Linked DNA regions of Paraglaciecola sp. L3A3. Each later gene encodes a partner of the first gene's protein in a complex. Links are inferred from orthologs where the notes say so. Each region holds a gene or a part of one and is shown on either strand. Other genes may lie near its edges. The genes, in order: pnp and rne.

Region 1 (15,446 bases):
TAATTTTATTCGAAGTGGTATACATGTTTACTCGCCCTTTGGGGTCGATGGCACACAAAGGTAATAGTTGGCCATTATATTCTTCTAGGTAATCTTCGAAAGAAAACTCATCTGAAATACGCGTGGTTTTAATTATGGCTCCTTTTGTTAGATAGCCGGTGAGTTTGCCATAACTGATATTTTCAGCAAACAGTCCTAACTTTTTCGCATAGGACTCAGAGACTTGATGGCTAGTGAGTTTTTTGGTTTCATTGTTACTTAACCCTAACACTGAACCTTTGCCTAGTTGATGCTCAAAATGATAAGTCACTAGTGGATTAAGTTGTTTGTAAGGCGACATAACCAACACTGTGCCGTATAAAGATAAATCCATAGTACGAGAAGCATGATCTGATATAGGATTACCAAAATAATTAGGAATACCCTCCATGCGGGCAATGCTTATACTTTCCCAGTTAGTATCGGCAATACATACTGTCACCTCTTGCTTAAGTAACTCTTTGGCAAATTTACGAGCAAAAATACCGCCACCAAACATTAAAAAGCCATAAGGTGGGGGAGCTCGAAGACCTAAATATTTTGTTACCTGCACGGCCGTTAAGCTTTGTAATACTACGGTACAAATAATCACTAAAAATACCATAGGTACGAGTAGGTCAACTTGTGCATAATTTAATGCTTCAAGCTTTAAAGCAAATAATGCCGACACAGCTGCAGCAACAATTCCTCTTGGTGCTATCCAGCTAAGCAATGCTATTTCTTGCCATTTTAAACCTGTGCCTAAGGATGAGATGATGACTGAAATAGGGCGGGCTATAAAAACAATCCCAATTAATACCAGTATTGAGCCCCATCCCAAATTTAAAATTGCACTGAGTTCAATACGTGATGCTAACAGAATAAACAAGCCCGATATTAATAAGACACTCAATGTTTCTTTGAACTCTAATATACCTTCAACATCAACTCTTTTCATATTGGCTAACCACATACCCATTATGGTCACAGTCAATAAACCTGATTCGTGAGCAATCATATTAGATCCTTCAAAGGCACCTAACATTATGGTAAGCACAGCTGTATTAATAAGATAATGAGGGATCACATTATTTCTCAATAATAGTCCCATAACATAACCAAAAAACGCGCCAAACCCGACCCCTACAGAAACCGTTAAGGCAAAAGCAAATAAGGTATGGCTTAAAGCATCTTGAGTAGAAATAATATATTCAAATACTAATACAGCCAGTAATGCCCCAACAGGATCGATTATTATCCCTTCCCAGCGTAAAATATTGGATATTTTACTGTTTGGTCTGACGGTGCGAAGCATAGGGACGATAACGGTAGGCCCAGTGACAGTAACTATTGCTCCAAATAAAAACGCCATTTGCCAAGACATGCCCAAAGCAAAATGGGCTAGGGGAGCGACAATAACCCAAGTCACTAAAGCTCCTATGGTACACATATTACGCACCATAGAGCCATGTCCACTGAGATCACCCATTTTTAGGGTCAGTGCCCCTTCAAATAAGATAATAGCCACAGACAAAGACACAATGGGGAACAATAAATCCCCCAATAACAAGTCTGGATCAATGAACCCAGCGACTGGGCCAACCAATAAACCGGCAATTAAAAGGGGTAATATGGCTGGCAGTTTAACTTTGTATGCAAAAAATTGGCAAGCGATAGAGATAAGCCCTACTGCTACTAACAAAATAATGGGATCGCTCAAGTTTAGTCCTTTTTTGTACTATTGGCTGGTATAGGTGCTATCTGAGCACAGTTTTGTTGACTTATTCAAGAATTAATAAAATTGATATTGTTGGCAACTCGCTATTGGTAATGTGTAAAATCTGAATAATGTAAGCTGATACACCTATCTAAAAACAGGAAAATTAATGTTTCGTTTTCATAAAAAATATATTTTGTTGATAGTTTCGATGGTTTTGACTGCTTGTGGTCAGTCTACAGAAATGACCAGCGAGCAAGAGTATTACGAGGTGACTTATGATTGCGAACGAGGTCAGCCTATTTTAGTTCATTTTTATAAAGAGCAAGAATTAGCTGAATTAATACGTGAAGGACAAGTGACTGAGCTAAAACAAGAACCTTCTGCTTCAGGTTATTATTATACAAATATGAAAGTGAGTATTCGTGGTAAAGGTAATGAACTTACCTTAGAAATAGGCCGTATGGCAGCGATAACTTGTAGAGCTAGATAATATTCGCTTTTAAGCTCGGTTTTAGATTGAGCTTAAAAGCACTATTTAGAGATTACAGATTATTTTGTCTTAGTTCTTTTTTTGTCCATACTCTGACGTAGTCAACCGTCATACTCGGCGGATCTTGGTTGAAATCTTTTGGATGAAAACCTTTAATATCGGAAGTAGGGTTAATAGGAATAAAACCATTACATTTAAATTCAGTATAGGGTTTTCTTAAACCTAGCGATAAAGCAACTTGCATAGGTCTTTGGTGCCAATACTTATTTTCAGCACGGCCTACTTCTGTATGATCAACATACCAAATAATTTCTTGTTCAGTCACTTTAGCGCCATACACGTGAAATTGTTTGCCGGGATCTGCAGTTAACACATTGACGTTTTCTTGTTCATGATATTTGCCTGGTCTACGCCAATCCCGGCCTGTTGAATTGGCCTTGGCATCTTTTTTGGTTAAAGCTGCATGTAAATTATGGTCGGTTATTTTTTCGTTGCCAGCCTTAAAATTTTGCCTTTGTTGCATTTCGACTACATCAATTTCACTGTATCTGACGGCCCCTTCAGTTAATTGAGTATCATCAAAATTACTATACATCCAAAAGGCTGGTGAAAAGCCGGGAAATTTTTTCGAGCCTAAAATTCGCGCTTCGTAATAACCGATAGTACCTGCGGCTTTACTTTGTAACATAGCTGATTTGAAATATAAGGCAGAATTGGGAATTGAGTTACCTTGAGAGCAGGCATTACTGATGTTTCTGTTATGTGGGTTGTACACCATCTGAATGGTTAAGTTTCCGTCTTTTTGATAGGCGTTATTTTCATTATCCCAGCTCCAAGTTTGAACATGCTTAGGATTTTTTATCCACTTATCGTAATCTATAAATGGACTATTAAATTCGTCAGAACGGCTAGGATCTAACTGCCAGACTTCGTTAGCGCTGGTATTAAATGGTTGTGTATCTGTAGCGTAATTATTTGTCGATATTAAGCACAAGCAAACAGATAGTGTCGTTTGGATTAGAAGTGGTAAGTTTAATTTATGTTTCATTCGGGCAAAAACTCACTATATAAAAGAATATTTCGAGTATAACAGAGAAACATTTAAATAATATAAACGTGTGATGTTTGTTGTTTTTGACATGTATTTAAATTGTTTGATTCATGCGTTTTTGATAAATAAATGCCGCGGCTAACATAAATATACCAATACTGATCATAAGTACTACTTTTTGCCATAACAGGGCATTTACAGTGTCAAGTATTCCTAATTTTAATAATCCTGCAGCCATAAAGGCTAGGGCAAGTTTGGCAATAAACTTACTGTGTTTGTGGGTAAAGAATAAATAACTTCCTTGCAAAATTAAGCAGGGGGTAATTAATAAAGCCAGCTCCCATTTAGCCAATAAAAATGCAAAATTTATAGATAATAAAATATGCAGTAAAGTGTAGCTAATTTTACTATTACTGATGAATTTTAAGTGTAGGCGACTAAGTAATTGGGCTTTAATTAAAAAGGTAAGCAAAACAGCTAAACTTAGAGCCAGCCATATACTGCTACTGATGTCTTGCCCAATGCCAGTGACTGAACTACATAACCACGACAGTAAGATATTAAAGAAATTGATATAACCCAATGTACGTCGATTTCGAATTAAAATTTTATGACTTAATAAATATAAGGTTAGAGCAAATATATAACTACTGGTCGCTATTCCAGCCCAAACAATATTCGTCCATTCTTGCATATAGATAGCGATACATCCGGCTAGGTAATATAGGCTAATGGATGCAATTTTTTTGTCTAATAATGGAAGATGACGCTTGTGAATTTTGATTAAAAAGTAACTGAATAGTGTCAATCCCATTACGTTAGCTAAAACACTTAATAACAACTGACTCTGGTAAAAGTCGATGGTAAAAACAAGGTTATATACTGCCGCGAGAATAAAAATAAGCAAAGCTTGAATTCTTAGCAATCTATGTTGAATTTGTTGCCCTAATAGGTAACTTATCAATGCTGAACACCACACAGCAATAGCCGATAATTCGCTATAGTGTTTGAAAGCAGAAGGTAAAAATGTCAGAGGTAAAATAAGATAAAACGCCAATCTGAGAGTTTCTGCTATATGTGCTAGTGTGCCCGTTCGTCCAGTTCGGCGGTAAAATTCTGCTAATAACCAACACTCTAGGAAAACAAAAACTAATGATGTTTTAGCGTAATTAGGTAAATCTCTAAACGACAGTGATTGCACCTCTATGATCCCTAAAATGCTAATCGCTATGACAGTTAAACCAGTTAAATAAACCATTACTTCTGAGACTTTACAGACTTTTCTATAAGATTTAGACAGTAACAAAACTTGTAATGGTAATAGGGCTATTGCCATCCATTCAGCCAATTGAAGCCATAGTAGGGATAATATGAATAGGCTCAGCCAGATTGATTCAATAGGTCTTAATTTTTGCTTAAGTTGAATTTCCCAGCCAGTTTTGTTTGCATCAATATTTAATATTTTTCTACTCGCAAATATTATTCCGCCAATACTGGCAACCACTAAGTTACCTTGTAGTGTGAGTAGTGCGGGATCGGGAAAATAGGGAAAAATGGCAAATATCCCATGGGCCAGAGAAAACACCAATAATGAATAAGCTTCAATACGCACTGAGTAGTAATTTTCTTTTAAGGCTAGGTATAAAATAAATAAGCCTTCTAGGGCAATAGCAAAGCCCCAATAGTCGGGGACTAAACAGCTAATAATAGCGACTAACAGCCAAGTGCTGGCATACATAATATGTAAATTACAGGTATAAGAGTTTTGTTTCTTTGCATGGATAGCTAGGTAAGCACTAATGCTTAGATTGATAAAGGCTAGGCTAGGCTAGGCAGTATCCACAGATTGTTGAATTCAGTTTGATATAAAATACCAATATTGGCGAATAAGGTAATCACAGATAATAAGATAAAGTCTTTACTAAAACTGTTCTGAGAAGTAAACAAACGACACAAATAATATAAAAATAAGCAGTAAAAACCTTGACTGAATAAAGCGATAAAAGTGGAGTGAGAAGCAAATAGCAGTAAAAACTCTAGGCAAGAATAGGTAACAAAAATACTGGTATAACTTAACCACGGCCAATTTTTCTGATTGGCTTGATAGAGACTGGTTAGCACTATAAAGCCTAAACCAATTAAATAATAAATAGTACCTAGCTGATCTAATTGGGATATCAAGGGAATAGCTGCCCCGCCTATTATAGATAAGCTGCTGACAATCTTAGTGTCGAATTTGTTGGATAAAATAAATCCCATAATGGCAATAATAAAATAGCTTAGTAATACCAACCAATCAGGGAGAAGTTGGTAAAAACTGCCAGCCATATAAACGGTTATATAGTTAAGCAATAAACCCAAGGCAATAATAACGGAATTAAATTCTGGGTACTGGTTACGTTTTGCAAAATAGGCTCCGAATAAAGTGGTAGCCAAAGCGACGATAAACAGTAGTAATGTTTTACTGCCCGCGCCTAATTCAGCTACCAAAAGTTGAGTTAAATAACCAAATCCAGCAACTAATAATACTATGCCAATTAACATAAAGACAAAAATGGGAGCTTGGTTTTTTGCTTGATAATGTTTATATAAATTGATCACAGGCGAAGCAAATTGAACACAAGGAGCTAATAAACTGGAGAGTTGTTGATTGGCTTCTCTCATAAAATAGGCAATATATGAAGGGGTATGAGTCTTATGCGATTCCTCCAGGATTGCGGCTAGATGTATTTCAGGAGAGATATCTTTGTTGTGGGACTTTAATGACTGTGGAGCAATTTGTTGTCTATCGCTTGTAACTGTGTTTTGGCTGTTGAGATCAGCAGTATTTTTCAGTAAACCAATCTTTTGTTCTAATTTATGCAGGCGAGTAGAAAAGTCTACGCGAGTGAGTTCTAATTCCCGTTGTAAATCTTCAATTTGTTGATCCTTCAAAGACACATTTTTCCTTTTTTTGGGTTAATCAGCCATAAATAACGAAAATAGCACAGAATAATGGGTTCGACTAATTTGAAAACACCTTGAAATCACAAGTTAGAAAAAATATAAAAGCATTGAGTTTGGTAAAATAATAAACCTTTAAGTGCTACTGGTCACATATCTCATAATTAAGTTTTTAGAATATTCTCAAATGACTGTTTTTACTCGGCTTGAGCCGCTATACTATGCGCCGCATTTAGAAGCGATATAGAAAAAGCAAAATGAGTAGTTCCATATGTGCTACTCGACATTAATTTAAAGGAAAAAAATGACTCCTATTACTAAATCTTTTCAGTATGGTCAGCATACTGTCACTCTTGAAACTGGCGTAATTGCTCGTCAAGCTACAGCCGCTGTATTAGCAAGCATGGACGATACAAGTGTATTAGTTTCTGTGGTTGGTAAAAAAGACACTAAACCTGGTCAAGATTTCTTCCCACTAACAGTGAATTATCAAGAGCGTACTTACGCTGCAGGTAAAATTCCTGGTGGATTCTTCAAACGTGAAGGTCGTCCTTCTGAGTACGAAACATTAACTTCGCGTTTGATTGACCGTCCAATTCGTCCTTTATTCCCAAATGGGTTTATGAACGAAGTACAAATTATTGTAACTGTAGTTTCTGCTAACCCAGAAATTCCTACCGATATTATCTCTCTTATTGGTACTTCTGCCGCTCTTGCTATTTCTGGTATGCCTTTTAATGGTCCTATCGGTGCAGCACGTGTTGGTTATAAAGATGAACAATATGTATTAAACACTCGTACTTCTGAACTTGAAGATAGCCAGTTAGACCTAGTCGTTGCTGGTACTGAAGGTGCAGTATTGATGGTTGAATCTGAAGCCGATATTTTATCTGAAGAAGTGATGCTTGGTGCGGTAATGTACGGCCATGAGCAATTACAAACAGTCATTGGCGCGGTAAGTGAGTTTGCTGCTGAAGTCAATACTCCTTCTTGGAATTGGCAAGCTGTTGAAGAAAACACTGCTCTTAAAGCTAAAATCAAAGAACTTGCAGAAGCAGGTATCACTGAAGCTTACCAAATTTCTGACAAGATGGAGCGTAAAGACGCTATCGTTGCGTTAACAGAAAAAACAGTTGCTGAAATAACTGCTGCTGATGAAGAGCAAAGTGCTAAAGAAGTATCTGAATTAGTTCACGAACTAGAAAGTGATGTTGTACGTTCACGTATTCTTGCTGGTCAACCGCGTATTGATGGTCGTGATCCTGCGATGATCCGTGCTCTAGACGTCGCCACTGGTTTGTTACCACGTACTCACGGTTCTGCTTTGTTCACTCGTGGTGAAACTCAAGCAATCGTAGCTGCTACCTTAGGTACAGAACGTGACGCACAAATGATTGATGGCTTAAACGGTAAAACTGATAGCCGTTTCATGTTGCATTATAACTTCCCTCCATACTGTGTGGGCGAGACTGGTTTTGTTGGTTCACCTAAGCGTCGCGAAATCGGCCATGGTCGTTTAGCAAAACGTGGTATTCAAGCGGTAATGCCGTCTGAGAAAGATTTCCCATACGTAGTACGTGTTGTATCTGAAATCACTGAATCAAATGGTTCGTCTTCAATGGCCTCTGTTTGTGGTACTTCTTTAGCATTGATGGATGCTGGTGTACCTATCAAGGCATCTGTTGCTGGTATTGCAATGGGCCTTGTGAAAAATGATGAAAATTTTGTGGTTCTTTCTGACATTCTTGGTGACGAAGATCACTTAGGTGACATGGACTTTAAAGTAGCCGGTACTACTGGTGGTATTACTGCTCTACAAATGGATATCAAGATTGAAGGTATCACTAAAGAAATCATGCAAGTCGCGCTTAAACAAGCGAAAGAAGCACGTTTGCATATTTTAGGTGTAATGGACCAAGCGATTGCTGGTCACCGTGAAGAAATGTCTGAGTTTGCTCCACGTATTTATACAATGAAAGTAGAAACAGATAAAATCCGTGACGTAATTGGTAAAGGTGGCGCGATGATCCGTGCTATCACCGAAGCTTCTGAATGTAATATCGAAATCGAAGATGACGGTACTATTAAGATCTTCGCTACTGAACTAGCTAAAGCTGAAATTGCCATCTCTAAAATTGAGCAAGTGACTGCTGAAGTTGAAGCCGGCAAAACTTACTCAGGTAAAGTGACTCGTATCGTAGATTTCGGTGCATTTGTTGAAATATTACCTGGTAAAGAAGGGTTAGTGCATATTTCTCAAATCGCTCACGAACGTGTTAACAAGGTATCTGACTTCTTAGAAGAAGGCCAAATCCTAGACGTGAAAGTAGTTGAAATTGACCGTCAAAACCGTGTTCGTTTAAGCATAAAAGACTTAATCGAAAAACCAGCACCAGCAGAAGCGCCTGCTGAAGGTAACGAATAAGTTATCGCTGAGTTAAGTTAAAACCTAAAAAGGAGCCGCAAGGCTCCTTTTTTATTGGTATTACACATCAAACTGAATACTACCAATTCCATTAAATTCTCGCTGAGTGTACATTTATTGGAGTTGGTATTATTTTATATCCATTAAGATTTATTGCCGGATTGGGGCTAACAAGTCTTAAACCTATAAGGTGAACTTCACTGAAGTTTGCAGATAGCTCGAATCAAGATCTAAACCTCCGTCATCGACAACATATTTACCAAGCTCAACACCAATTATCATGTTAGGCGTGTATTGCCTGATAAGGTTAACAGCGTAATGAGAACGGTCATGTCCTAGAATATCGGTTTCACCATTACCGTAAAAAATTGTACTGCGATACTCATCGCTCCACATTCTTCTATATCCAACATACCAAGCCGTTGTGTCCTCTGTTTTTGTTTCATTGCTTATTGGGTCAACAACAATATCTGTAGCTAACGTGATTCCGGCGTAACGACCTGATTCGCCAAGTGTTAACTGAAAACGAATATCGTCTTTACCAATTGAGTTTATTTTACCGGAAAGGCTAATCGCTGTCGCTGTGGCATCGATTCCACCTTGGTCTACTTTTCTTAATAATCCTGCTACGCTCGCTTGTCCCCAATCACCTTGAAAGTTATATCTGGCTACAAAATCTGGCATCTTACTATCTGGATCATTATTGCTGCCAGTTACGCCAACATTGCCCGATACTCCATTGCCGTCATTGTCTCCAAAGGTCTGTGAGTTTTCTAAAGCAAATTGCCAATTCCCAACGGAATATCGGATCTGCACTTGTCTTATAAATCCTTCTGCAACCATTGGTCCACCAAAATCTAAAGATTCAACCAAAGCAGCTAGAGGCATAAAAGTTGACCATGTTTGACCGATTAACCAGTTTTTGTTTTTTACGAAAGCATGACGTAAACGTGGGTTCACAGAATTACTAATAATTTCGTTCCCGCCGCCACCGTAAAAATCCATTTCAACAAAGCCAGTCCAATCACCATGAATATAAGAAATGTTGAAGCGGCTTTCTTTTATATTTAATCCCAGTTTAGAAGTATCTACTGCCCCAGGATTATTGCCTATCCAATAATCCTGGTAATTTAAATCTCCACTGACATATCGTGCATCAGCTTTTAAATAGCCGCCAAACTTGATCTTGTTACCATTTTTGAAGTCTATTTCGAATGGCGCTGCATTGGCCGTTGAACTAATGAGCTGAGTACCCACAAGCAATAGACCAAGTGCTGTGCTTTTCTTTATGATGTTATTCATGTGTTTGTCCTAGAGTGTTAAATCTTTGTAAACTTTGAACCAGAATTATCAAATTGCATATAAGCTCATGGTCTATAAGACTAAAGTCCCATTTCCATGTTTTCTGATGAGAATAAAGTATCTCAATGAAATTTATACAGAATATGGAATGTAGACATGGTAGAAAAAATATATCCGGTGCCTGAACAGGCAAAAATAAATAGTCATTTAACCGAACAAGCTTATCTTGAACTCTATAAACAGTCGGTGAAATCACCAGATGAATTTTGGGCTGAACAAGCGAAAAGATTAGACTGGTACAAAGCCCCCTCTATTATTAAAAACACTTCTTTCGACCCAAATAACTTATCTATCAAATGGTTCGAGGATGGTCAGCTTAATGTATCTTATAACTGCATTGACCGTCATCTTGAAAACCGCAGTCATGTTACTGCCATCATTTGGGAAGGAGATGATCCTCAGTCCTGTGAGTTAATTAGTTACCAAAGCTTACACGACGAAGTGTCAAAACTAGCAAATGGACTAAAAAAATTAGGCGTAGTAAAGGGCGATCGTGTGGCTATTTATATGCCTATGGTTCCTCAAGCTGCTTATGCAATGCTGGCATGTGCAAGAATAGGGGCGGTGCATTCAGTTATTTTTGGTGGGTTTTCCCCAAACTCAATTGCAGATCGTATCGAAAACTGTGGCGCAAAAGTCTTAATAACCGCCGATCAAGGTATGCGTGCAGGCAAAACGGTACCATTAAAAGCGAATGTTGATGTGGCACTTGAAGAGCATGAATGCGCAACTTTGGAACATGTTGTTGTGTTTAAACATGTTGGTTCAGAGGTAGATTGGCATGCAAAAGATTTCTGGTGGCATGAACTTGTAGCAGATTGTCCCGCTGAGTGTGAACCAGAAGTCATGAATGCTGAAGATCCTTTATTTATTCTGTATACCTCAGGTTCAACCGGGCAGCCTAAAGGGGTGGTGCATACGACAGGTGGTTATTTGTTATACGCAGCCATGACACACGAATATGTATTCGACTATCACAAAGGTGAAGTTTTTTGGTCCGCAGCTGATGTTGGATGGATAACAGGTCATAGTTATATGATTTACGGGCCATTGGCAAATGGAGCAACAACTTTACTATTTGAAGGTGTGCCTACCTATCCGGATGTTCGCCGGATAGGGCAAATTGTCGATAAACACAAAGTTAATATTTTATATACGGCTCCCACTGCTATTCGAGCATTGATGGCCCAAGGTGATCGTGCGGCACAGGGGATCAGCGGAGAATCTCTGCGTTTATTGGGAACCGTTGGTGAGCCGATTAACCCTGAAGCATGGAATTGGTATTACGAAAAAATTGGCAAAGGACGATGTCCTATTGTTGATACTTGGTGGCAAACTGAAACAGGTGGATTGATGATTTCACCTTTACCAAGTATCACCCCTTTAAAACCTGGTTCTGCAACACGTCCATTGTTTGGTATTCAACCTGCATTGGTTGACAGTGAGGGCACAGAACTAGAAGGAGCGACAGAAGGTAATTTGATAATAAAAGATAGCTGGCCTGGACAAGCGCGAACTGTTTATGGTGATCACCAACGTTTTATTCAAACTTATTTCACCACTTATAAAGGTAACTATTTCACTGGGGATGGGGCTAGGCGAGATGAAGATGGCTACTATTGGATTACTGGACGAGTAGACGATGTTCTGAATGTCTCTGGCCACCGTCTAGGTACGGCTGAAATTGAAAGTGCTTTAGTTTCACATGAAGCCATTGCAGAAGCAGCTGTTGTGGGTTATCCCCATAATATAAAAGGCCAAGGGATCTACGTTTATGTCACGCCAATTGAGGGCGTAGTATGTGATGATGCGCTTACCAAAGATGTGATCAATTGGGTCCGTAAAGAACTTAGTCCAATTGCCACACCTGATTTGATTCAGTGGACTCATGCATTACCCAAAACCCGATCGGGGAAAATCATGCGCAGAATTTTGCGTAAAATTGCTGCTAACGAATATGAACAATTAGGTGATACATCGACATTGGCAGACCCATCAGTTGTTGATACACTGATCCAACAAAGGTTGAATAAATAATAAAACGATAACTTTATGGGAACACTATGCTAAGGCTACTAATTGCTGATGATCATCCATTATATCGTGACGCTCTTAGTAGTGCCTTAGCGTCCCATTTTGACCCCTTAGAGATAATAGAAGCGAGCGATCTGACCGAGACTGTCAGCCTTCTTCAACAAGATCTAGATATTGATTTATTGCTACTCGACCTACATATGCCGGGCAGTGGCGACTTGTTCGGTTTAATTCACATACGCAAACTATTTGCAGACCTCCCAGTTACCGTGATATCAGGTATAGAAGACAAAAATATTGTGTCTAAAGTTATTAATCTAGGGGCATTGGGTTTTATACCAAAAACAACCGGCGCGGCACAAATTGCCGAAGCAGTTAATACTATGCTTGAAGGTGATGTGTGGTTGCCAGAAAGTTTTGCGGCAAGCGAAGTTGAATTAGACAGTGAATTTACCGAGTTGGCTGATAAGGTATCCAGCCTGACCCCAGCCCAGTATAAAGTGCTATGTTATATGCGTGACGGATTATTAAATAAACAAATTGGCTACAATCTGAATATTGCTACGGCAACAGTTAAAGCCCATGTCACCGCAATTTTCAAAAAATTACATATCAATAACCGGACTCAAGCTGTGCTTATTGCTTCGCAACTTGAATTAGCGCCGCCTGTAACAGAGCTCTCAACTTAGCCGGTTTAACTGGTTTATTTAGATAAGCACAATTGGCTTCAGTACAACGAGTGTGGATATCTTCCTGTTCATTTGCTGTGACCAGTATCGCTGGAATAGCATAATCCAATTTTTCACGAATAAGTTCGATTAATTGCAAACCGTTGTAATCCTCCTGCAAATGATAATCCATTATTAATACTTGGGGGATGGAATTATCAAGAGTTTTAAAAGCTTCCTGAGTACCACGGGCTCCCGTAAAATTTACCGACCACTTGCTTAATAAAGCATTCATCCCGTCAAGGTTTTCTAGTTTATCATCTACACAAAGTACCCTAAGGCTTGCTAAGGCCTGAGACGATTTAGGCTTTTGTTCAAGCATCTGTGATGTTTGTGCATTAATACGGGGTAATAGAATAGAAAAACAACTTCCTTTACCCAGCACAGATCTTACCGTTAAGGGGACATCTAGCTGTTCACTTAGCCTAGCAACAACACCAAGCCCTAAGCCAACTCCCTGTTCGGAATGGTCTTTTATACGGTAAAAATCTGCAAATATTTTGTCTTGCTCAATATCGTCAATTCCACATCCAGTATCCCAGACTTGGATCAGAACACTCGTCTGACGTTTACGTACGCTAAGTAAAACTTTGCCCTTATGAGTATATTTAATGGCATTGGACAGTAAATTTTGCAGTATTCGGTACAAGTAGGTACGATCGCTCTGCACCCATAGGTCTTGTAGTCGGCCATGTAAATTTAGTCCCTTTGCTTGTGCGCACATATTGAATTCTTCCATAAGCGGCCTAATTAAAGGCAGTAACGCTATGGAGCTCATTTTAGGTTGCATCTCTCCTTGGTCAAGCCGAGCGATATCTAATAAAGTACCGATCAACACTTCACTAGCATTTAAACTATCACCTAGTTTTTTTACAAGTTTATTAACATCCCCTGTTAACTGTGTTTCTTGTATAGCACTTAAATATAATTTGGCGGCATTTAGAGGTTGTAATATGTCGTGACTGGCTGACGCCAAAAAACGGGTCTTGCTGGCATTAGCTTGCTCAGCTACTTTACGAGCATTAACCAGTTTCTTTTCTGCTTCACCACGTCGAGCGATTTCTGTATGTAACTCTGCATTAATAGTTTGTACTTCTTGGGAGCGTTTTTGAATTCTGTTTTCAAGATCAATATTCGCTTCCTTTAGCGCATGTTGGATCTCTATGTGTTCAGTCACATCATTAAAACTGGTGACAAAACCTCCACCAGGGAGGGGATTGCCCACCATTTCAATCATTTTTCCATCACTTCGTTGGCGTAAAAAGCGATGACTGGTGCCCACTTTCATATGTTGTAAACGTTTTTGTACTAGTAACTCTATATCTCCAACGCCACACTCACCGTGATCGGCATTATAACGTATCAGGGTTTCTATTGGTGTACCGACACTAATCAATTCCCTTGGATAATCAAATAAATCAAGGTAACTTTTGTTCCAAGCGACCAGATTGAGGTCTTTATCAATTACACTTATACCTTGTTCCAAACTTTCTAAAGAAGTAAATAAAGCGCTAATGTTAAATTGAATTGCTTGAGTAGTGTCGTCGAAGAAGTTAACCACCTCTTCAAAGTTCATACGTTTACCACTTAATATACTGTCAATAAGTACTTTAGCGCTGGACGCACCAATACCTCCGCCCAAGGCGCGTTCGCAAAAGACTAAGAATATTTCATCAGGACTGTCAGTTAATTCGAGAGTGACTTTGTGTTGCAGTTGATAGTCCTGCAGTAATTGTTGGCTGCGATTTTCGCCTAAAAATCTCGACAATAAAGTACCAAGATCACCTATGGTAGTGGTATGGTTTTGTTTATTAATATTCTCACTTCGCCCATTCAACGGGGTAACAAAGGCTTCAGCCTGAACACGATCAATCAATCGTGGTTCGGACAAAATAGAAAATGCAATATATGCAATGCCGTTAGCCATCAAACTGAGTATTGCTCCTTCGCTAATGGCTGTATTTTGCAATATTAGATCTGCCTCGCCATTGATCATGGGTAATATCAGCCAAAGCACCCACACGACAACACCCACAATGAGTCCAGCATATACGCCATGAGCGTGCCCACGCTTCCAATACAAGCCACCAACAATCGCAGGGAGTAATTGGATAACTAATGAAAAAGCAATCAAACCTATGGAAGCCAGAGAACGACTTCCCGTCATTTGCTGTTGATATAGGTAAGCTAGTAAAAGTATCCCTGCTATGACTCCTCTGCGGATAAACAAAATGGGCCGAGTGTAATCTGGCGCAGACTGATGAGGCTTGCTGGCAGATAGTAATGTTGGGAGGATGACATCATTGGTCAACATAGTACTTAGAGTCAGAGTGGCAACAACTATCATGGCAGTAGCAGCAGATAAGCCACCTAAAAAAACTAACATTTTGAGCAGCAAAGAATCGGACATAATGGCGATACCCAGTACATAAGTATCAGGCTCACTTTCTGCGCCCAGCATGGCTTTCCCAGCAACCGCAATCAAAGGAATAACTATAGCAATAAGAGACAAATACAAGGGAAATAACCAGCGTGCGGTTTTTAAATGAGACAGGCTTAAGTTATCGACTACTGCTACATGAAATTGTCGAGGTAAACAGATCACTGCAGCAGCCGCCATAAAGGTTTGTGCCCAAAAAGGAACTGTCATAAAGTTATTTATGGCTTGTTCAGTG
Region 2 (15,915 bases), 910 kb from region 1 along the record:
CCGTAATAGGTGATGCTTCTACTAAGGTGGCACCTGCATAAGATTCAAGAATACGATAGCGTGTTTCAGAAGGTTTGCCTTCTTCATTAACTAACACCACTCTTTCCCCTGATTTGAGAGTATTCTTTAATAAAGGAGCTTTTACTTTAAACCGGTTTGCAGGCCATTCTCCCACCACTAAAGCTTGATATCGTTTATCAACCTTTTTATCGATAAGCTGCTGATGTAAGTTTTTTAAAGCCGATCTTTTTTTAGCTATTAATAAGCAGCCAGACGTATCACGATCTAATCGGTGTACCAATTCTAAAAATTTTTGTTGAGGCCGCAATGCTCTAAAGGCTTCTATCACACCAAAACTTAAACCACTACCACCGTGCACAGCGGTGCCTGATGGTTTGTTTAACACAATTAAGCAATCATCTTCAAATAAAATGTTATTTTCTAAACTCGACACTTTATCTAAATTTGTAGATGGCAGTTCTGTTGGCTCTGAGACCCGAATGGGTGGAATACGTAACTCATCGTGAGCGATTAATTTATATTCAGGCTTAACCCGCTTTTTATTTACCCGCACTTCTCCCTTACGTAAAATACGATAAATGAGGCTTTTAGGTACTCCTTTTAATAAAGTACGCAAAAAATTGTCAATCCTCTGCCCTTCGAGCTCAGGTTCGACTGTTATAAATTGAACTTTTTGAAATGATATATCTGTCATAAGCCGCATATTCTAACCGAATTAATAAAGAAGTCGTGCATAAATTTAATATCTTGCCAGTATTAGCGGTTTAATGTGATAATGCGTCGGTTTTCTCACATGAAGTGTGTGTATGAAAGCAAATATAGATTATTAGTTCTGCAAGCAATACCGACCAACAAGTCGTAAAAGTATATGCAAACCAACTGTGAAGTGAGTAACTTTTCGCAGCCAAGGTAAAACAGAACCATTACATCAGCGACATAAATAATGACTGATCGCACTAGATGTAAAGATTACAAATGAATTGACAAAATATTTGAATAAATAAGATGCCAGACAAGCATATATAGTTCGAATACTGATAAGTTTTATAAAACAATGTAATTAAACTAATACTTCGTCTAGTTTAGTGTCCATAAAGTATGGATAAAGTGTTAAAAAACAAAACATTAAATAATTAATGAAATAACACTAAGACGCAAAACTTAATTTTAAGCATACAGTCGTGAGGCTGCATATAATGATTGTCTAATCCCTATGTAACGCTTTACTTTGTGATGATCGGTACAATACCGAGCAACAAGAATGAAAAGAATGTTAATCAATGCTACGCAGCAAGAAGAATTGCGCGTAGCACTTGTAGATGGCCAAAAGCTATATGACCTAGATATCGAAAGTCCAGGCCATGAACAAAAAAAATCCAATATATACAAAGGTACTATTACCCGCGTTGAACCAAGCCTAGAAGCTGCTTTCGTAGATTATGGCGCAGATCGCCACGGTTTCTTACCATTAAAAGAAATTGCTAGAACATATTTCCCTCAAGGCTATAAATTCGAAGGCCGCCCTAATATCAAAGAAGTGATAAAAGAAGGCCAAGAAGTTATTGTACAAATTGATAAAGAAGAGCGAGGCCAAAAAGGTGCCGCATTGACTACATTTATCAGTTTGGCGGGCAGCTATCTTGTACTTATGCCAAATAACCCGAGAGCTGGCGGTATATCTCGTCGCATTGAAGGTGATGAGCGTACTGATTTAAAAGCGGCGTTAAGTGGATTAGAACTACCCAACGGTATGGGACTTATTGTACGTACCGCTGGTGTTGGTAAATCTTCAGAAGAACTTGCGTACGATTTAGACTACCTAGTTTCAGGTTGGGGTCGTATCACAGAAATGGCAGAGTCTCGCCCTGCTCCATTCTTAATTCACCAAGAAAGTGACGTAGTAGTACGTGCTATTCGCGATTATCTAAGACGTGATATTGGTGAAATATTAGTTGATAAAAGCAGTGTACACGAACGAGCTCTAAAACACGTTGAACAGATGCGTCCAGACTATGCTAGTCGTGTAAAACTGTACCGTGGTGATGTACCATTATTCAGCCATTATCAAATCGAAAGCCAAATAGAATCAGCTTTCCAACGTGAAGTTAGATTACCTTCTGGTGGCTCAATTGTGATTGACCCAACAGAAGCGTTAACATCTATCGATATTAACTCTGCCCGCGCAACCAAAGGTAGTGATATAGAAGAAACAGCATTTAATACTAACTTAGAAGCTGCTGACGAAATTGCCAGACAATTACGTTTACGTGACTTAGGTGGTTTAGTAGTTATCGATTTTATTGATATGACCCCTGTACGCCATCAACGTGAAGTTGAAAACCGCATGAAAGATGCAGTTAGAGGTGATAGAGCTAGAGTACAACTAGGCCGCATATCACGTTTTGGTTTACTGGAAATGTCTCGTCAACGTTTACGCCCCTCTTTAGGTGATTCTGCGCATAATGTTTGCCCAAGATGTAGTGGCCACGGTACGGTTCGTGGTACAGAGTCTTTAGCATTATCTGTATTACGTATCATGGAAGAAGAAAGCATTAAAGATAACACAGGGCAAATTGAAGCCCAGTTACCGGTTAATGTGGCTACTTACTTATTGAATGAAAAAAGACGCTCTGTACGTAGTGTTGAAAAGCGTCATTCAGTACAGTTAATGATTATACCTAATCCTAATATGGAAACGCCTCATTATAGCATTTCTCGTCGACGTTCTGATGATGCCGTTCAGGAAATGAGCTATAACTTACCTCTAATCGAGATGGAAGAAACCATTACTGATAAGACAATAGCGCCAGCTGCTCCTAAAGAGCAACCTGCGTTACAAAGTCTTATTGCACCTAGCAAAAAAGAAGCACCAGCTGCTACTAAAGAAAAAGTAAAAAGTGAAGGTTTACTAGAAAAACTCAGTAAATGGTTTAACGATTTATTTAAAACTGAAGAAAAAGTGGTACCTAAGAAAACGACTAATACTCGTAATCAAGGTACTAATCAGCGTCGAAATAATAATGGGCGTCCAGATAGAAATAAACGAAATGGCAAAAATTTCGAAAACAAAGAGCGTAATGAACAAGCGCCTGCTCGTAAAGAACGTAAACCTAGAAACGACACACGTAAACCACGTAAAGAAGACAAGGCAGCTGTTGATCAAACTGAAAAACAAGCTAAACCGGCTGCTCCTACTAAAAAGAAAGAGCAAGTCGCTGAACGTCGTAAACGTCGTGACAATCGCCGTAGTGTCCGAGTAGAAGCTGATAAACCAGAACAAACTCAAGCTACTGCAGCTGCTGTAGAAGACAACAATGTTGCAGTAAAACCTGTAACAACTAAATCTGAAGCGCCAGCCCCCGTTCAAAAATCAGTTGCGCCACAAACTGAAACAAAGGCAGAAACAGCTGATGTAAATGTAGAGGCTAAGCAAGGTTCAGACTCTAATACTAAAGACGAATCTACACCTCGTACTCGCAGCCGACGTTCACCTAGACATGTTCGTTCTGCGGGACAAAAGCGCCGTCGAGAAAATGATGAACAAGAAACAGTTCAACCTGTGACACAAGACAATGTGAAACAAGATGAATTACAGTTTGATGAACCAGCACCGGTAGCAGCTAAAACAGCTGAAATAACAAGTGCAGAAACACCACAGCAAGTGTCATTAGAATTAACACCTGAAGCAACTTCTGAAGCTGTTCTAGAATCTGCGCCCACAGCAAGTACTGTAGCAGAGTCAACGAAAGAAGACGTTGTGATTACGCCTGAAGTTAAAACTGAAACACCACAAGCCGTGAAAGATACTGCCACTGCTGAAAATACGGTTGAAGTTGAAGCTGAGCCAAAGGTTGAAGTTGAAATTGCAACTGAACCAAAGGTTGAAGTTGAAATTGAAATTGCAACTGAACCAAAAGCCGAGCTTGTAATCGAAACACCAAAAGCCAAAACTGCGCCAACTAAAAGTCGCGGCAAAAAAGTGTCAGCGTTAAAAGTTGTAGATAAGCCAGTACAAAAGAAAACAGCTTCAGCGCCTATGACTAAACCCACATCTATTGATGAAGCTTTTGTTGAAGTTAAGATTGCTTCACTAGGTGATGACGCTAGACCTGAACTGAAAAAGTCGCAGAAAACCGCAGCTTTATTAAGTGCCACCAGTAAGTCGAATGCTCCTGCATTCCGCCCTGGAACTGACGCTTAATACACTAATTCTAGAAATTAGTTAAAAAATTATGCCGCATTGGGTTTGACCTAATGCGGCATTTTTGTTGATAGCCACTGTTTATCTAGATAAAGTCAGCCTATTCCTGTATCCTCTCGCGCCCGCGATGAATTTTTAATCGTTTATTTTTTACCTTATTTTGAGAGTTATCTATGAGTTTTGCCGATTTAGGCTTATCCCCTAAAATATTGTCTGCTGTTACTGCCAAGGGTTATACCGACCCATCTCCTATCCAAGCCCAAGCCATCCCTGCCGTATTAGAAGGCAAAGATGTCATGGCTGCTGCACAGACAGGCACAGGTAAAACTGCAGGCTTCACCTTGCCTATATTACAAAGACTAAGCCAAGGTACACCAGCCAGAGCAAATCAAGCTAGAGCATTAATTCTAACGCCAACTCGAGAATTAGCTGCTCAAGTTGCTGAAAGTGTACAAACCTATGGTCGTGATTTACCGTTAAAATCAGCAGTAGTGTTTGGTGGTGTAGGGATCAACCCACAGATGGTCAAACTTAGAAAAGGTGTAGATATACTAGTAGCCACACCTGGTCGTTTATTAGATTTATACAATCAAAATGCAGTGAAGTTTAGCGACTTAGAAATACTAGTTTTAGATGAAGCCGACAGAATGTTAGATATGGGCTTTATTCATGATATTAAAAAAATATTAAAATTATTACCGAAAAATCGTCAGAATTTAATGTTCTCTGCCACCTTTTCTGATGAAATCCGTCAATTAGCCAAAGGGTTGGTAAATAACCCTGTTGAAGTATCGGTATCACCTGCTAACACAACAGTTGATTTAGTCGAACAATGGGTTTACCCGGTCGATAAAAGTCAAAAAACAGCCATTCTCACACGTTTAATTAAAGACAATGACTGGCAACAGGTATTGGTATTTAGCCGCACGAAACATGGTGCGAATCGCATCGTTAAACAGCTAGAAGCTAGAGGTATTACTGCAGCTGCAATCCATGGTAATAAGAGCCAAGGGGCAAGAACTAAAGCCTTAGCTGATTTTAAACAAGGTAAAGTTAAAGCCTTAATTGCTACTGATATTGCTGCCCGAGGAATTGATATTGATCAATTGCCACAAGTAGTCAATTTTGACTTACCCAATGTAGCGGAAGACTATGTACATAGAATTGGCCGTACAGGTCGAGCTGGCGCAACTGGCCAAGCTATATCTATGGTGACCTTAGAAGAATTTAAACAGTTAGTGGATATTGAAAGACTGACCAAACAAGTCATTCAACGTAAAACCATTGCTGGATTTGAACCTTCACAACCTTTGCCAGTTTCTCGTTTAGATCAGCGTCCAATTAAGGCCCCAAAACCGAAAAAGCCTAAACCTAATCAAGCAAACAATGGGCAAAATACAGGTAGCAAAGCCAAACAAGGTTCGAGTACTGCTCGGCCCGCTAGTCGACAAAACAATCGACCTAACAGAGCCCGCAGAAACAACCCTAGCAATAACTCTCAAGCTTAACCCCAAACACAAATAATATAGGGTGTATTGATATAAACACCCTCTTGAATTCTGGTGATTTAAGCCTAAAATCGCCAGAAATTTCAAACTGAAAACATTTTTCTTCTTATGCTGTTACATTACGTTTTAATTGGTTTAGCCATATTGGCTTTAATCGGGGTGATTTTTGAAGAAGTCATTCATATCAATAAAGCTAAAATCACCTTATTATTCGGAACCCTTTCTTGGATTGCCCTGTTCATTTTTGCTCCTTCGAGCATAGAACGGGATTTGATTGATCATCAACTTAGGGAAAACTTAGCTGATATATCTTCTTTATGGCTATTCTTAGTCGCGGCTATGACCTTTGTTGCTTACCTCAACAAAAAAGGACTCATTGCTAATTTATTACACCGCGCAATGCCAGAGTCTATCAGCGAGCGTAAACTGTTATTTTTTACTGCCATATTTAGTTTTGTTTTTTCGTCTTTAGCAGATAACATCACAGCAACATTAGTCTCTGTAGCACTTATCCTATCTCTGTCTTTACCGCCTAATAAAACCATACGTTTTACCGTACTAGTGGTATTTGCTGTTAACTCTGGAGGGGTCGCATTAATCACTGGAGACGTCACCACATTAATGATATTTCTTGCCGATAAAGTGAGTATCTTAAACTTATTGTGGTTATCTTTGCCTGCATTTATCGCGGTATTGACCTTGGCTACATTATTAAGTTTTGGCATGAGTGGACGAGTAAGGATTAAACAACAACAGAAAGATATTCGTAAACTGGACTATGGTATTGCACTAATATTTCTAAGTACCATACTGCTGACAATTTTTGGTAATGTCTTATACGAAATCCCGCCTGTTTTAAGCTTTTTAGCAGGCTTAGCCATCATGTTTATATTTGCTAAAGTGTGTAATGATGATGATGATCGGGACCCTATTATTGAATATATCCGATACATTGAATTCGACACTTTATTGTTCTTCTTAGGTGTATTGCTACTGGTCGGTATGTTAGAACAAATTCACGCCTTAGAGTTTTTATTAGAGCTGTATAAACACCTGCCACCTATTTACGCCAATTATATTATGGGGATTACCTCAGCAGCTGTTGATAACGTACCTCTTACAGCTGCATTATTGAAAACTGACATCCATATGGATTTAGCTTCATGGCTTGGATTAACTTATGCCGTGGGTGTAGGTGGCTCATTGTTAGTGATAGGCTCTGCCGCAGGTATTGTATGTATGAGTAAAGTACCTGGCTTAACTTTTGGTCGTTACGCTAAATACAGTTTATTGCTATTAATTACCTATACTGTTGGTTATGTATTGGTTTTAACACTTGCCAATTTCATTCACTAAAAAATAGCCCAGTTCGTTCATATCCATAGGTATGAACGAACTCGGCGATTGTTTAATGGCAAGAAATATCACCTAATACAAGGCTTCCCCCAAAGTTGACTAAATTGTCGCTAAAATCCTATCCAAATGATTTGAAAAATTCTGCCTGTCTTTTTGATTTAATGGCGGTGGTCCACCTGACTGCTCACCACTTGCTCGCATAGTATCCATAAAATCTCGGATATTCAGTCTAGAGCGTATATTTTCTGTGGTAAACAACTCTCCCCTCGAACTCAAGGCTAATGCCCCCTTCTCTATCACTTCTGCGGCAAGGGGAATGTCACTAGTGATCACCAAATCATTAGGCTCAACTTGTTTAACAATTTCATCATCGGCTACATCAAAACCTGCACTGACTTGTTGAGAACTAATAAATTTAGACGGTGGTGTACGAATATATTGATTGGCTACAAATATAGTTTGCACTTTTTTACGTTGTGCGGCTCTAAATAGAATATCTTTTATCACTACCGGACACGCATCGGCGTCCACCCAAATTTTCATATCGATTCCTACTTATATTGATTTACTAAGGATAAATGGCATTACCCATAATAAACAATATTAATTTGCTAGAAATTCAGAATGTCTTTCGATTAACTCCTTGCTCTTGCATAAAAGTTTGTACCCTTGCGTATATTTTTTGAAAATCAAACGATTTAGACATCTGATCCTCTCGGCGAATAATGGCAGGATTTATAACTGATTTTAGAATAGTAAACTATGGTAAGAAACAAAATTTTTCTTGTATAGCAAGGCGGATTGTCTTACGTAACAACCTGTTATTGCTAGACAATACAACGCCGCTATGCACAAAAAGAGCGTTATCGATAGGTTCAGCTTATCCAGTATTCAGGTTACCTACATAGACTATTGATAATAGACTTGGGCATACTCTAGCAACCATTGTTGATTGGTTTCTTTTTGGAATTCTTTATTCAAGAAATCAATTACATCTTCACTCCAACTAACCTTAGGAGACATGGCTAAATATAAAGATTCTTCGGCTAAACAGCCCAATTTATTCAGTGAATTCTGTTTGCTGTTTTTGAAATACCAATTCATCACATTTTTATCTTCGATAAGCACATCTATTCTCTCAGCTTCAACTAAAGAAATCAGTTGTTGCAAGGCTTGGTTACTGCTCAGTTTAACAACATTATATTGGCTTCTTTTATTTGCTAAATATTGATCAACTGGTTGACCATAACCATACTCAGATATCACTCCTAATCGAATATCTTTCAACGAATGCTCACCAGCATACTGCCACTTAGAACCTTCTTTACCGTAAAAACACATTTGATATGACATCATCGCACTTTGAGTAAATAATAAATTTGGACTTTCAGAATGGACAGCAGTCAATAGTCCATGTAATTTACCTTTTTCTACCTGCCTTATTGCCCTAGCCCAAGGATAAGATGATACATCAAGTGCAATATTTTTTTGTTTAAAAAGGAATTGTATATAATCATAAGCAATCCCCTTTTTGCTTATGTTATTTTCACAAGTATAAGGACACCAATCAGTTGCAGCCAGTTTTAATGTCACTGAGTTTGCTGAAGCAGCTTTAAACACACCACTAGTAATACAGATTAATAAAATAGAGATTAGACCTTTGTGTAATCTCTTTGCATAAGGGATAAGCATACATTTAACCGAGAATTTATATAACCAATTCAATAATAATCGACTTGGACTAAAACACTATTCAACGATAGTCTAATAACAGGCTTTACACTCAAAGACCAAAGGTTTATTGGTAACAGGATGAACAAAAGCCAACCTTTGAGCATGAAGGTATAACCGTTCATCTAAGGTACCATATAAGTCATCACCAACAATGGGCATATTCAGCCCTTCAACATGAGCACAATGTACTCTTAACTGATGAGTCCGTCCGGTATGGGGTTTTAACAGCACCTTAGTCCGACCATTTTGCGGAAACCTTTGTAATACCTGCCAAACAGTTTTAGCAGGTTTGCCATGTTCGAAACAAACAAGCTGTTTCGGTCTATCGAACAAATCGCCCCTTAATGGCAGGTTAATTTCACCTTGTTCGTTTTCTATTAATCCCTCAACCAAAGCCACATATTCTTTTTCAACTTGACGACGAATAAATTGTTTCTGTAGCCCTTTATTGGTTTGACTATTCAAAGCTAACACCATTAAACCTGAAGTGGACATATCCAAGCGATGCACAATCAATGGGCCCGCGGCTGTAGGAAAAAGTTGTTTGATTCTTTGATATACAGAATCAGAGACATCTTTACCCGGAACCGACAAAAACTCCGCTGGTTTATTTACCACAAGGAGATCATTATCTTGATACACAATTTCTAACTGTTTCCCTTCTCCATAATTTTTCAATAAAGGGTTATCGTCGACCTCCATTCCAGTCAGCATATGTTTTAAAATAGGCTGACATTTTCCAGTACAAGCGGGATAAAATTGTTGATGTTTTTTCACTTCAGATTTAGGAGAAGCACCCCACCAAAATTCGGCCAAGGCCAAGGGAGTATATTGATGTGAAAAGGCATATTGTAATAATTTAGGAGCTGCACACTCCCCTGCTCCAGCAGGAGGTGTGCCTAAAGATGTGCCAGCAAAAATATCCAGTAAATTTTTTTTTTCTAAGTTTTTATTTAAAAATCGGTATTGAGAAAATATTTTATTTTGTAACTGGGATGAATACCTTTTACGTTTCAGCTTAAGTGATGATATTTGATGTTCAAAGGTATCTATTTGAGTTTGTATTACTTCAGACTTAAGTTGCCATTTGTTGGTTAACTCTTTTAACCGCCATTTATCATTTACACTTTGTTGGGCTAAGGTTTGCAGAATAGTTTCTTTGTTTTGTTTTGCTAATTCTTCGGCGATAGTTTGCCGAGTCAATTTTCGCTGTTGACGATTGTCGCTTAACTCATTCCTCAGCTCAGAAATTTCTTTACTACTTTGTTGTTTTACCCCTTGAAGCTGTTCAAGTAATTGTAACAATTCTATGGAATTTTCTAAACTTTCTAGTTGCTGATTAACTCGGTTAATCTCAGCTTGTTCAGATAAAAAGAAACTATCTTCAGCCAATAAATCAAACACCGGAGGCACAAAACCACTAATATGATTTTGTTCAGCTAATTTTCCAGAAAAAGCAGACAAAAACCCCAACTTTCCTTGTTTATTTTTGACTAACAGCACCCCAAACATTTTACCAATTATTTTGTTAGCATCGTCAGTTAAGCCAAAATTATGCTGCCATCTATTTTGCATCGCTATATGCTGTTTTAACTGCTCTGCAGCCATTATACATAGAGGATGGGGCTGATAATAAAATGGAAAAGTAAAACGCTCTGGTAACGAAAACTTATCTGTACTTTCTACAAACTGAGTAAAACACTTGTCGTCAATCAACTCCATATTTATTGTTTATAATCCAGCATAGACAAGTGATGCTTTATACTCGGAATGACATCTTCTTGATGATGATTCACATACAATAAAGTTGTACTACCTTCACGGGCTAACAAGTCAATGAGTGCTAATACTTTAAGTCGATTAATTTCATCTAAACCATTACAAGGCTCGTCTAAAATCAACATAGTAGGATGTTTTACCATAGCTCTAGTAATTAATAATAAACGTTGGTCACCAAAAGATAATTGCTTAAATGGAGTTTCTGATTGATGCTCTAGAGCCATCATTGCCAACCACTGCTTTGCCAATTGACGCTGAGTAGTAGTTGGCGTCTGATATAGTCCTACACTATCGTAATATCCCGATAACACCACATGTAATGCTGAGCAGTTGACACCATAATCTAAATGAAATGCATTAGACATATAACCGATGTATTGCTTAATTTGCCAAATACTTTCGCCATTCCCTCGTTGAAAACCAAATTCAAAAATATCGTTCACATAACACTGCGGGTTATCACCTGTGATCAGATTTAATAAACAGGTTTTACCTGAACCATTCGGTCCAGTGACTTGCCAGTGTTGTTGAGGCCATATAGTCCAATCTAACTTTTGAAAGACTATCTGTTGCCCATACTTCACTTTACCATTGGATATTTTCACTAAAGGTACGGTTGAATCTAAAGGACGAGGAGCAAAACTATCACTATCTGTGCTGGGCAAAGATAATTCAGTTTGTTGCAAATGAGTTAATTGGCGCACTTGCGAAAGTAGAAAAGCTAAATTATCTGTCACTTCTGACTGCCAGTTCATTTTGCCCTTTTCCATTAAGACTAATTGCTGGCAATAAGCAGGCACTTCACTCAAACGATTTAATACAAAGACAAAGGTCACTGAATTAGACATTTGACTAAATAACTCAGCCAAACGAGCGCTAGCTTGAGTATCTAAACCGTCCCATGGCTCATCTACTATTAACAATTTAGGTTGTTGAAAAATCGCTTTGCTTAATAAAACCTTTCGTGTTTCACCGGTAGATAATGCTCTAAAAGGCTTGTCTAACAAGTCGGTTAATGTAAACACTTGATAAACCTGATGAATAAGAGTTTCTTCAAGCTGATTTTTATCGATGCCGTCGAATATAATTTCTTCTACCTTAGTGGGGATCGGGATAATATCCAGAATATCGGCACACTCTTTTTCTTTCACTGCTTCGATTAACGCTAACTGCTGCTCAACTGAGACCCAAGCAAAATCTTCCGTCAGCGTTTTGTCTCCTTGGATACATTCACCTTGACCAGCAATAAAGGCGGTTAAGGCTGACTTACCACTGCCGTTTACCCCTAAAACAACCGTATGTTGTAGCGGTTTTATATTTAATGACGGAATAGCAAGTTGATACTCTTGGTTAAAAATAGCTTGAATGTTTTGCAGTAAGATCATAGAAATTTAAATAAAAATATTGTGTCAGTATTTTATATTAATAGCGCTAGTATCGATATCTAAATTGAGAAATAGTTAACTTTGCTTTAGGCTAAGCAAAATTTTTTCAAGGTGTAGATCTAGATGATAAAAAATGAACCCAATCCTCAATATATGGCTGCTACTGACAGATACGAAACTATGTCTTATCCAAGGTGTGGGAAAAGTGGCATTCGACTACCTTCTTTATCTTTAGGCTTATGGCAAAATTTTGGTGCGGTTGATTCGATTCAAAATGCACAAGCTATGTTACATAGAGCTTTCGATTTGGGCATCAATCACTTTGATCTAGCCAACAACTATGGCCCTCCTTTTGGTTCAGCTGAATCTACTTTTGGGCAAGTAATAGCTAAAAGTTTAAAACCTTACCGAGATGAACTTTTGATCTCTAGTAAAGCGGGTTACGACATGTGGGCTGGCCCATATGGAATTGGTGGATCTAGAAAATATCTGGTCTCAAGCTGTGATCAAAGCCTTAAACGTACAGGGCTTGATTATTTTGATGTGTTTTATTCTCATTGTTACGACCCTGAAACCCCCATTGAAGAAACTATGCAGGCGCTAGATTATATTGTTCGCTCGGGTCGTGCTTTGTATGTGGGGATTTCCAATTATTCCCCCATACACACCAAACAAGCTATACGTATTTTAAAAGACTTAGGCACCCCTTTGTTAATTAGTCAGAATCGCTACAGCATGTTTGAACGAGGTATTGAAGACGGCTTAACAGAGGTATTTGCTGAAGAAGGTTTAGGTTCTATTGTGTTTTCACCTTTGGCCCAAGGTTTTTTAACCAACAAATATCTTCAGGGCATTCCTGAAGGCTCTCGTGCATCTAGAAGTGAACAAATTTATTTAAATGCCGATCAAATTAGCCAAGAGAAAATAGCTAAAGTGATCGAACTCAACAAACTTGCAGAGCAGCGTAGTCAATCATTGGCCCAAATGGCAGTGGCTTGGGTATTAAGTAACGAGGCAGTTACCAGTGCTATTATCGGCGCCAGCAAAGTGAGTCAAATTGAAGACTGTGTGGCTGCACTAAATTGCGCTGATTTTAGCGAGCAAGAATTACAAAAAATAAACAATATATTGGCTCAATAATATGCCTGCACATTTAGCCATAAGCAATCCCAAAAGCCCACAAAACATGGGCAGTATTTTGCGGGCTGCGGGCTGTTATCAAGTGGCAACGATTCGCTACACAGGTAAGAGATACGCACGGGCCAGTGCGTTTTCCACCGATACCAAAAACGCCCATTTAAATATACCTGTAACTCAAGTAGCTGAGATTATTCAAGCAGAACCGGATAAAGATTTAGTTAAGGTGGGAATTGAACTAGTAGAAGGGGCGACCCCCCTACCTAAATTTAAACACCCTGATAATGCGCTATACATTTTTGGCCCTGAGGATGGATCTCTGAGCCAAGAAGTCGTTAATCAATGTGATCATATAGTATATATACCCACAGTTGGATGTATGAATTTAGCGGCGACTGTCAATGTATTGTTGTACGACAGACTGGCTAAAACCGCTATTATGCCCACTGATGATAAAGTGATTAAAGCCAGCCGCGATACCAATAACCGTACTAAACTCAGCTCGTCAAAGCAACAGCCCTAGTTAAAGGGCTGTTTCTCTTACAAATAACTTCCTATTAAATCTAGCTCGCTGATCCCCCAATTCTGTCCTGCACTTTCTATCTGATTAGTAATACGCACAAACTGGGTTTTTAAGCCTAATGTTTCGCTGATTTCTACATCGCTAGCTGCGGGATTATTAATGATACTGGTCCAAGTTTGACCATCCATAGAGAACTCAATTTTTATATTGCGGGAGTAGTTATCATTCATACCTTTTGAGTCAACAATAACTTGTGAAACGAAAGCCGGTCTATGTAATTCAATCGTAATTGCATGCCCTTTATCTCTTTGCTCTGCGCCGCTAAACTTAGGCCAACTATATTTACCATCGATAAGGTTTTTAACACCATTTTTTGCTTTGACTTTAAAATTAGTGGTAACTTTCCAAGCATTTTTTTCAGGCAAAGGATTAGCAAACAAAGACGTTAACTGCTCATGACTCCATAAACTAGAACGATCTTTAAACGTTTGTTTAGCTAATGTCACATCATCCTTAGAAATAATACTGGCCTGATTACCAAATTCGTTACGAATATAAGTCAGCACATCTGCCACATATTGATCACCATTTGAGGCAATAGAAGGCATCATGCCACCAGCAAAGGTTTGACCTTCTATAGGTCCCTGCATACCGCCGATAACCAAGTTAATAAGTTGTGCAGTATTACCTACCACTCTAGGATTACTATAGAAAGATGGGGCGATTGGTGTGTTTTTACTACCTCCGCCTTTACCATCAACACCGTGACAAGTCGAGCACAAGCCCTTAAATGCTTTTTCACCAGCAATCATTGCTTTGGCTAAATCAGCATTACCAGCGGCTAATTTACGACGTTTTTCATTCATCGCAATTAGGTTGATCATTGAGTTTTCTATGGCTATTAAACCTTTTTTATTAGGGTGTGTTTGTTTTGCAGCCTGTAATATCGCTAAATGATTTTCACTCATAACATAATAAGCAGACAACACAACCTGCTGCGCCACTTCTATATCCTTATCCGAAGCCAATTTCAGCCATAACTGGCTAATATCTTTATTATCACTGATTATTAGTTGTTCTGAGATCCGCAATGCCGTGATCCTCACATCAGTACTGCCTGAATCAATCAGTTTTAGTAATAAGGACTTATCCAGAATACCTAAACCTTCTAATGTCCATAAGGCATGAATTTGCGCTTGAGGATAACGGGCATCAAGAGCTAATTGTTTTAATGCGGGAACAACAGACAAATCACTTTTTAAAACCAATAGCTTTTGTGCCTCTAGACGCCACCAATGGTTTTTATTGGTTAAATGTTTAACTAATTCAGCAGGGGTTTCATTAAACATCTGCGGACTGTCTGTTAATTCAATTCCTGGTTTAGTAATACGATATAAACGGCCACGACCAATTATTTTATCAAAGCCGTATTTATCTATTACCCCACGTAAATAAGAACCTTTTTGAGTCCAGTTACCCTCTTGAATAATGCCACGATACATATCTAACAAAAATATCGAACCATCAGGAGCCATGCCCGACCATACAGGCCTAAAGTTAGCATCTGTTGAAGCAATAAATTCAGAACGTTTGTTTTGATATGGATGACTGAGTACTGTGTAGCCATCTTCACGAGTTACTTTAGCTCGTCTTACTAAATTTCCTACTGGCTCAGGAATAATATAATCCCCATACATATCAGCAAATTTGTCAGCTAAATATATTGACTGGCCACCGCCTCCGGTAAAGTGATTTAAAGTATTATCTTCTCTTAATAACGGTAAGCCACCCTGTACATCTGGGGTGTGGTCTAGGGGAAATACTTCTCTAAAACCTTCAGCTTGTTCTCCCTCAACATAAACTTGGCTATACACGCTAGGAGCTTGAAAGGTAAAAGCCGGGTTTTGGCCACCAGCAGTAGAATAAAAGGTACGACCCACATTATCTTGAGCTAGACCCCATTGGCCACTTCCATAAGCAATTGATTGAGCTTGAACTTTACCGTCAACATACTTATAACGTTTGTCGGTATAGGTCACATACATCCAGTTATCTATGTTATACATGAGACCACTAGGTTGGTGTTCTAAGTTCCCACCTCGTTCACCACCTAAATACACAGTTTTACGCGTATCAGAAACACCATCACCATCAGTATCAGCTAATTCAATTATATCTAATGTGTTGGTTTCTCGTACCAAAATACGACCATCATCTAAGGTAGTAATCATTCGAGGCAGTAGTAAACCATCAGCAAAAATAGTATAAGTT

The links.
Region 2: the proteins of pnp (region 1) and rne are in contact, whole or in part, in a cryo-EM structure (PDB 9QH0), measured with the Escherichia coli proteins. The link is inferred for Paraglaciecola sp. L3A3 from one-to-one orthologs.

The regions. Positions count from the first base shown.
Region 1 is NZ_CP047023.1:3,210,159-3,225,604, reverse strand. Bases 6,120-9,086 are described here. They hold pnp (polyribonucleotide nucleotidyltransferase), read left to right. Parts: upstream 6,120-6,526; coding sequence 6,527-8,647; downstream 8,648-9,086. Other genes in these bases: GQR87_RS13435 (DcaP family trimeric outer membrane transporter), read right to left, coding at 8,831-9,086; GQR87_RS13445 (DUF2339 domain-containing protein), read right to left, coding at 6,120-6,219. In the rest of the region: GQR87_RS13470 (sodium:proton antiporter), read right to left, coding at 1-1,738; GQR87_RS13465 (MliC family protein), read left to right, coding at 1,905-2,228; GQR87_RS13460 (family 16 glycosylhydrolase), read right to left, coding at 2,281-3,276; GQR87_RS22385 (hypothetical protein), read right to left, coding at 3,374-5,017; more of GQR87_RS13445, read right to left, coding at 5,098-6,119; more of GQR87_RS13435, read right to left, coding at 9,087-9,949; acs (acetate--CoA ligase), read left to right, coding at 10,106-12,046; GQR87_RS13425 (response regulator transcription factor), read left to right, coding at 12,073-12,732; GQR87_RS13420 (PAS-domain containing protein), read right to left, coding at 12,680-15,446. UniProt on the Escherichia coli protein: Involved in mRNA degradation. Catalyzes the phosphorolysis of single-stranded polyribonucleotides processively in the 3'- to 5'-direction. Also involved, along with RNase II, in tRNA processing.
Region 2 is NZ_CP047023.1:2,297,249-2,313,163, reverse strand. What follows is about bases 987-4,422. They hold rne (ribonuclease E), read left to right. Parts: upstream 987-1,291; coding sequence 1,292-4,222; downstream 4,223-4,422. Other genes in these bases: GQR87_RS09645 (DEAD/DEAH box helicase), read left to right, coding at 4,396-4,422. Outside these bases: 23S rRNA pseudouridine(955/2504/2580) synthase RluC, read right to left, coding at 1-715; more of GQR87_RS09645, read left to right, coding at 4,423-5,730; sodium:proton antiporter NhaD, read left to right, coding at 5,842-7,086; GQR87_RS09635 (YaiI/YqxD family protein), read right to left, coding at 7,186-7,629; GQR87_RS09630 (ABC transporter substrate-binding protein), read right to left, coding at 7,996-8,778; GQR87_RS09625 (RluA family pseudouridine synthase), read right to left, coding at 8,851-10,542; GQR87_RS09620 (ATP-binding cassette domain-containing protein), read right to left, coding at 10,545-11,984; GQR87_RS09615 (aldo/keto reductase), read left to right, coding at 12,108-13,124; GQR87_RS09610 (RNA methyltransferase), read left to right, coding at 13,126-13,644; GQR87_RS09605 (discoidin domain-containing protein), read right to left, coding at 13,662-15,915. UniProt on the Escherichia coli protein: Endoribonuclease that plays a central role in RNA processing and decay. Required for the maturation of 5S and 16S rRNAs and the majority of tRNAs. Also involved in the degradation of most mRNAs.